2 regions of the Methylosinus sp. genome follow, and region 2 is predicted to be linked to the other one. Evidence: predicted binding sites of a transcription regulator. Region 2 holds the regulator's gene; the other holds the start of a gene.

Region 1 (3,642 bases), on a different contig from region 2:
AAATACTACACGGCGGCGACTTTCGTCGTCACCTCCGTCGGCTTTCTCTGGATCGCCTACGCCTTTGTCGTTCACGCGCTGGCCCACTGGCCGAGCGCGGCGTAGCGCGCCGGACGAGATCAGCGTCCGGCGACCCGATCGACGGCTCCGGACGGGCATCCGATGCTGGTCCGCGGCGCGGCGGCGATCAGCTCGGCGAGCGACGGAGAATCGCCGATCTCGCCGACGAGGCCGATCGTCAATTGGACGATGGATCGGCGCGAGCCCGGACACGACACTTGCACGCGATCGCCCGCGCCGGCTCCGAAGCTTTCGTCGAAGGCCTGCTTGATCTGCTCGGCGGTGATCGTGCGGCCGATATTCTCGGCGAACAGATCGCGCACGCGCGACGCGTTCAATTGCGTCATCAGCGCCACCGCGCGCGCGAAATAGGCGTCCTGCGACTGCGCGCCTCGAAAACAGGTCCCATGCGTGACCCATTCGTGGCGCTCGAGATGAGACATGGTTCCGGGCATGACGCGCGCGAGCGAGGCGAGCGTCGCCTCGGAGAGAGCGACCGGCGGCAGGCGGTCCCATTGGCCGTCCTTGTCGAGCGCGACATAGGATGACGCCACATTGCAATATTCCGCGCCGCGTGGCTGCGGCCAGAGTCCATGCAGGGTGAAATGCGTGGCGTCGAAACGATTCGGCGTTTGCGACGCGCATTCGGTCTTGCTCTGATGGCTCTCGCAGAAGGCCGGTTGCCAGCTCACCGCGAGAAGATTGAACGCCGGGCCCGTCCCGGAGCGGGCGCCTCCGCTCGTCGTCGACGCCGCGCCCGGCGCCGATGCGCCGTCGATCGCGCCGCAATCGACGGCGATCCATCGACGCAGCGGATCCGCGCCCTCGACCTCGATCAGATAATAGCTCGCGTCCGGCTTGTTCTTGCCGACCAGCGGATAGGACTTGCCCAATTCGACAGCGGCGTCGTCGGCGCTCGGGCCGCCATGGGTGGATCGCGTGGCGACGCAGGCTTTGTGCGCGACGAAGGTTCCCGTCGCCGGCGTCTGCGCCAGCGCGCCGGTCGCGGCCACGAGGGAACCGAAAATCGCGGCGGCGGAAGCTGGAAAATTCATTTCATGCTCTCCATGCGACGACGGAATATCGGGCAGATTATCGGACGAGCATGACAGGACAATAGGGCTCGGATCGCTGCGCAGAACAGCCGATCGCGCCCATGCGCGCGCCGATCCGGAGCAGGAACGCGGAGATCTCTGGCCGCCAGCCGTTTCCGGATGATCGCTGGCCGCTGGATTAGTATAGTTCGAGTTGGAATCTCGATGCATTTGAATCGAATTGTCGGATATAGCTATATAATAGTATCGATTCAGGCGAGGCTTGTCGAAATCGCGCGAAATGTGCTGAATTTCTTCTTTACCTCGGCGGGGCCTCAGGCCAGTATCCGCGACGGGAGATTGCGTCCGGCGAGACGAGAGCTCGACAATGCGCGCGGAAAACCGCGCTGCGGCCGGACGTGACGAAGGAGGGAGAATGCCGGAGGCCGCGACGGCCGACGACTGGCGTCGACTCGTGTTCGACGAGACGGTCGCGGGACTCGTGCTCATCGATCAGCGCGGCGTTATCACCGGCGCCAACGCCTGGGCCTGCCGCATGTTCGGCTTCGGCGCCGAGGCGGAGATGGTCGGCCTGCCCATTTCCCGGTTGTTGCCGGAGGCGTCGGTTCTCGGCGTCGGCTGCTACGGCGTGCGACGCGACGGCGCGCGCTTTCCGGTCGACGCGCGCTTCTCCCCGCTCGAGCGCGAGGCGATCGTTCTGGCGACGGTCTTCGATCTTCGCGAAATGAGCGACGAGGAGGCCGCGCTCATCGCGCGGGCGGAGGAGCTCGAGCGCGTCAATGAACGGCTCGCGCGTTTCGCCTTCGTCGCCTCGCAGGATCTTCAGGAGCCGCTGCGCAAGATCGCCGTCTTCGGCGATCTGATGGAGGAGGCGATCCTGCGCGGCGACGAGGACGAGATCGTCCACGCCAACATGGTGATGCGCTTTTCCGCGCTGCGCGCCCGCGCGCTGGTGCAAGATCTTCTGTCCTTCTCGCGCATCGTCAATGACGAGATCGAGCTCTGCGCGCTCGATCTGCGCGAGGCCATCGGGCTCTCGCTCGCCGCGCTCTCGCAGACGATCGCCGAGACGCAGGCGCAAGTGGAGATCGATCTGCCCGCCGTCGCGATCGAGGCCGACGCGACGCAGTTTCAGCGGCTGGTGCAGAATATTCTCGCCAACGCCATCAAATACCGAAAGCCCGGCCTTCCGGCGACGATCGACATAAAGGGCTTTCGCGACGAGACCTCGCTCTGCCTCGCCATCGCCGACGCCGGCATCGGCTTCGAGGCGCAATATGCGCAGAAGATATTCGAGCCGCTGAAGCAATTGCACAGCAAGGTCGACTATCCGGGCTCCGGCGTCGGCCTCGCCATCTGCAAGGCGATCGCCGATCGCCATGGCTGGCGCCTCAGCGTCGAGGCGCAGCCCGGCGTCGGCGCGACCTTCTTCATCGTGCTGCCGATCCGCGAGCGCTGCGCGTGAGCTCAGTCGTCTAGCCGCTTGCCCAGCCGTCCCGCGAGGTCCTGCACATATTGCCAGGCCACGCGCCCCGAGCGGGCGCCGCGCGTGATCGACCATTCGAGCGCCTCGCGCTCGATCGTCCCCTTCGCCGCGTCGAGCCCATAGTGGCGCGCATAGCCGAACACCATTGCGAGATAGTCGTCCTGCGCGCAATTGTGGAAGCCGAGCCACAGGCCGAAACGATCGGACAGCGACACTTTCTCCTCCACCGCCTCGCCGGGATTGATGGCGGAGGAGCGCTCGTTTTCCATCATGTCGCGCGGCAGCAGATGGCGGCGGTTGGAGGTGGCGTAGAACAGCGCATTGCGCGGCCGTCCCTCGACGCCGCCCTCGAGCACGGATTTCAAGGATTTGTAGCTCGTCTCCGCGCCGTCGAAGGAGAGATCGTCGCAAAACAGCAGAAAGCAGAAGGGTTTTTCGCGCAGCGTGGCGAGCAGGCCGGGCAGGCTCTCTATGTCCTCGCGATGGATCTCGACGAGCTTCAACGGCCGCTCGTTCTGCGCCTCGCGCGCGATGGCCGCATGGACGGCCTTGACGAGCGAGGATTTGCCCATGCCGCGCGCGCCCCACAGCAGCGCATTATTGGCCGGCAGGCCGCAGGCGAAGCGGCGCGTGTTGTCGATGAGCTGATCGCGCTGTCGGGCGACGCCTTCGAGCAGCGAGAGATCGACGCGATTGATCTGCGCGACGGGCGAGAACTCGCCGCGCGCCGCCCGCCAGACGAAGGCCTCGGCGGCGGCGAAATCCGGCGCGCGCGGCGGCGGCGGGGCGAGCCGCTCCAGCGCGGCGGCGATGCGCTCGAGAAGGGCGAGCTTGTCCTGGTCCGACATCAGCGTTCCTCGGCTGTGGCGCGAATGGCGCGGGCGAGGGCTTATAGCAGAAGCGGCGGGGCGGGGCTCGTCGTTACGCGATCCGCGTGGGTGGCGCGCGGCGCATCGGTCGGCGGCGCGTCATCGCTCGCCCTCCGGCCCGAGTTCGAGCGCGCCGCGCCTGGCCGCGGTTTTGCGAAGAGCGGCGGCGCGA
Region 2 (3,642 bases):
TAACAGCTTTCCAATTGTCTTCGTATTCGTGGTGTCCCTCGATGATTAGCAGGCTTGGGATGGCTTTGTTAAAGTAGCGATGTCGATCAACCCGTAGCAGGGCAGGGTGAACTTGCCAAAGCTGTTCCAGTTGAGGATGGAAATGATTGCGAATTTCCCATTTTTTCCGTGCCTTATTAGAGCCGCCGTTGCCTGTAGAAGGGAGTTCGCCATCGAATGTAAGAACGAATTTCACCTGCTGCCATCCTAAAATTCGGTTGCAAGAATCGGCTTCTTTGACAAGCAAGCTAACTTTAGCCTGCTGCCGGTTCAAGTGGGTTGCAGAACGCACCGAGAACGCCTATCCTCCTGTTCATGATTTGTTTATGAACGCGCGCCATCATGCTCGCGCCGGGTGGAAGCGCGCCGCAGGCGGAGCGGCGCCGGGGGATTCCTATGCTGACCAAGAAACAGAGCGATTTGCTGCGCTTCATCCATGAGCGCCTGAAGGAGACCGGCGTGCCGCCCTCCTTCGACGAGATGAAGGACGCGCTCGATCTGCGCTCCAAATCCGGCATCCATCGGCTCATTCTCGCGCTCGAGGAGCGCGGCTTCATTCGCCGCCTGCCCAATCGCGCCCGCGCGCTCGAGGTGCTGCGCCTGCCCGAATCGGCGACGCCTCGCGTCGCCGCGCGCGGCGGTAAATTCTCGCCCTCCGTCATAGAGGGCGCGCTCGGCCGCATGCGCTCCGTCCCGGCCGGGGAGCCGGAGTCCGATCAGCAGGTGGCGATTCCGGTCATGGGCCGCATCGCCGCCGGCACGCCCATTTCCGCGCTGCAGAGCCGCAGCCATACGATCAATCTGCCGCCGGACATGCTCGGCGGCGGCGAGCATTTCGCGCTCGAGGTGCGCGGCGATTCGATGATCGAGGCCGGCATTCTCGACGGCGACGTCATCGTGGTGCGCAAGCAGGACACAGCCGACACCGGCGATATCATCGTCGCCCTCATCGACGAGGAGGAGGCGACGCTGAAGCGACTGCGCAAGCGCGGCGCTTCAATAGCGCTCGAGGCCGCCAATCCGGCCTATGAGACGCGCATTTTCGGGCCCGATCGCGTGCGCATCCAGGGTCGGCTGGTCAGCCTTCTGCGCAAATACTGAGATCGGGCGCGCCGCCACGATCTCGCCGCCCTTTGCGGCCATGTTCCGCCCGTCGCGCGCCTCGCGCGCGGGCCTTTTCGCGTGGCGGATAAGCGACTAAGGCGTGTCTCGAGCGTATCGCGCTTCAAGAGGAAGCGCGCGCTGCGTCGCGAGCGGCTCACCCGGCCGCCCCGCCTCTTTCTGCACATGGACGCAAGCCTCTTTCTGCATGGACGATGGAATGTCGCACTCGACCGGCCCAATGCGCGAAATCGAAGGATCGAAGCCCCTGGCCGTCGGCCGCCGCTCACTTTTTGCACGCCTCTCGCGCCGCTGGCTGGCGGCGCTCGGCGCCGTCGCTGCGGTGGCGCTCGGCGCCGCGCTCGCGCCCTGGACCTTCTCCACCAACGCGCTGCTCGAGGAGATTTCCGGCCAGCTCAACGCCTCCTCCGGCCTCTATATCGCCGCCAAGGGGCGCTCGACCTTCTCGCTGCTGCCGCGCCCGCACATCACCATCGACAGCATCGCCTTCGCCGACCCCGCCGCGGCGCTCACCATCGAGGCCGAGCGGCTGCATGGCAATGTGCTGCTCCTCCCTTTGCTCGCCGGCCGGCTCGAGATCGCCGAGGTCGAGCTGATTCGCCCTTCGATCGAGATCGATCTCGATCGCAAGCCGATGGGCAGCGCCGGCGCCGCGGTGCGCGCCGCGGCGGCGCGGCCGTCGACGCCCGCCGCCGAGAAAGCCGATCGCGCGCGGCTCGGCGGCGTCTCCATCGTGTCGGGCGTCGCGCGGCTCAAATATTCCGGCGGCGAGGAGACTCTGCAAGACATAGACGCGACGCTCGATTGGCGCACCGTCGGCTCGCCGGCGACGCTCGACGTCGGCTTCTCCTGGCGCGGCGAGCGTCCGCGCGCCACGCTGTGGGTGCTGAAACCCGGAGCGCTGCTGCGCGGCGAGCAGACGCCGGTCACTGTCCGCCTCGATTCCGACAGCGTGCGGCTGGAGGCGGAGGGCTTCGGCCAGCTCGGCGCCAAGCCGCGCTACATGGGGCGGCTCACCGCCTCCTCGCCATCGCTGCGCCATGCGCTCGGCCTCGCCAAGGTGAGCGCGCCGCTGCCCGGCCCGTTCGAGAATGTGCAGCTCTCCGCCAAGGCCAGCGTCGGCCTGCGCGATTTCCAGCTCACCGATCTGAAGCTCTCGGCCGACGACAATGAGTTCGAGGGCTCTTTCGCGCTGCGCCACGAGGGCGACAAGCCGATCGTCCATGCGACGCTCGCCAGCAATTTCGTGTCGCTGAAGCCGATGATCGCCGATCTTCCGGCGCTCTCCGGCGCGGACGGCCAGTGGAGCCGCGACGCTTTCTCGTTGCCGGACATTCAGGACGCCGATGTCGATCTGCGGCTCTCGGCGACGCGCGCCCGCATCTTGCGGCTCAATCTGGAAGACGCCGCGCTGTCGCTGCTGCTGCGCGGCGGACGGCTCGAGATCGCTCTGGCCGAAGCGCAGGCCTATAAGGGCACGGTCAAGGGCCGCGCCACTTTCGCCGCCAATCCGGCGGGCGGGCTCGAATTCCACGCCAATGGGCAGTTGACCGGCGTCGACGCCGGCGCGCTGGTCTGGGACCTCGCGGCGCGGCCCGATCTCGGCGGCGCGCTGGACGCGACATTCGCGCTCGACGCAGCCGGCGATAGCGTCGCCCAGCTCATGCGCGATCTCGACGGCCGCGCGAGCCTCTCGCTGTCGGAGGGCGAGGTCGGCGGCATCGATCTCGAGCGCGCGCTGCGCCGCGTCGACAAGCGGCCATTGTCGAGCGCGATGGACATTCGCTCCGGCCATTCATTGGTGGACCGCGCCAGCGCGACGATCAAGATCGTGAAGGGCGCCGCCAATATAGAGGACGGCCAGGCGCATGGGCCGGGGTTTGCGCTGGCCTTCGCCGGCCAGACGCGCATTCCCGAGCGCAGCCTGGCGATGAAGGCGCAGGCCAATGAGGCCGACGCCGCCGGCAAGCCGCGCGAGAAGGGCGTGCAGATCGGCTTCGATCTCTCCGGCGCCTGGGACGATCCCGTCTTCGCGCCGGACGCCGCCGCGCTGATCAAGCGCTCCGGCGCGGCGGCGCCGCTGCTGCCGCGCGTGGAGCCGGAGGCAGGCGCGGCGAAGGAGCGGTGACGGGCGCCGGCCGAGTTCTGTGTTTTACAAAATGTCGACCTGAGTTCCGGCCTTCACCCGGCCCCGCCGCCCTTCGCGCGCCCGCGCGTCAGCAGCGCCGATAGGCCGAGCGCGACGGAAACGAAGGCCAGCAGCAAGGTCGATATGGCGTTGACCTCCGGCGACACGCCGAGCCGCACCTGCGAATAGATGCGCATCGGCAATGTCGTCGCGCCCGGGCCGGTGGTGAAGCTGGCGATCACGAGATCGTCGAGCGAGATGATGAAGGCGAGCAGATAGGCGCTGACGACGGAGGGCGCGATCAGCGGCAGGGTGACGAGCGCGAAGGCGCGAAACGGCGTCGCGCCGAGGTC

Evidence for each region. The regulator LexA, encoded in region 2, represses DNA repair genes until DNA is damaged. The targets are predictions, from matches to a motif close to TGTTCNNNNTGTGTTCNG.
Region 1: a site for LexA is predicted at 1,397-1,414, ahead of VIF40_RS08415 (ribonuclease T2 family protein). Genes of this name have one in related genera too.

The regions. Positions count from the first base shown of each region.
Region 1 is NZ_DATBQF010000025.1:49,708-53,349, reverse strand. It holds gene VIF40_RS08420 (hypothetical protein) at 1-105, shown strand, start outside; gene VIF40_RS08415 (ribonuclease T2 family protein) at 120-1,115, opposite strand; gene VIF40_RS08410 (PAS domain-containing sensor histidine kinase) at 1,531-2,580, shown strand; gene VIF40_RS08405 (ATP-binding protein) at 2,583-3,449, opposite strand.
Region 2 is NZ_DATBQF010000011.1:115,040-118,681, reverse strand. It holds gene VIF40_RS03080 (hypothetical protein) at 1-331, opposite strand, end outside; gene lexA (transcriptional repressor LexA) at 436-1,140, shown strand; gene VIF40_RS03070 (AsmA family protein) at 1,382-3,289, shown strand; gene VIF40_RS03065 (ABC transporter permease subunit) at 3,343-3,642, opposite strand, start outside.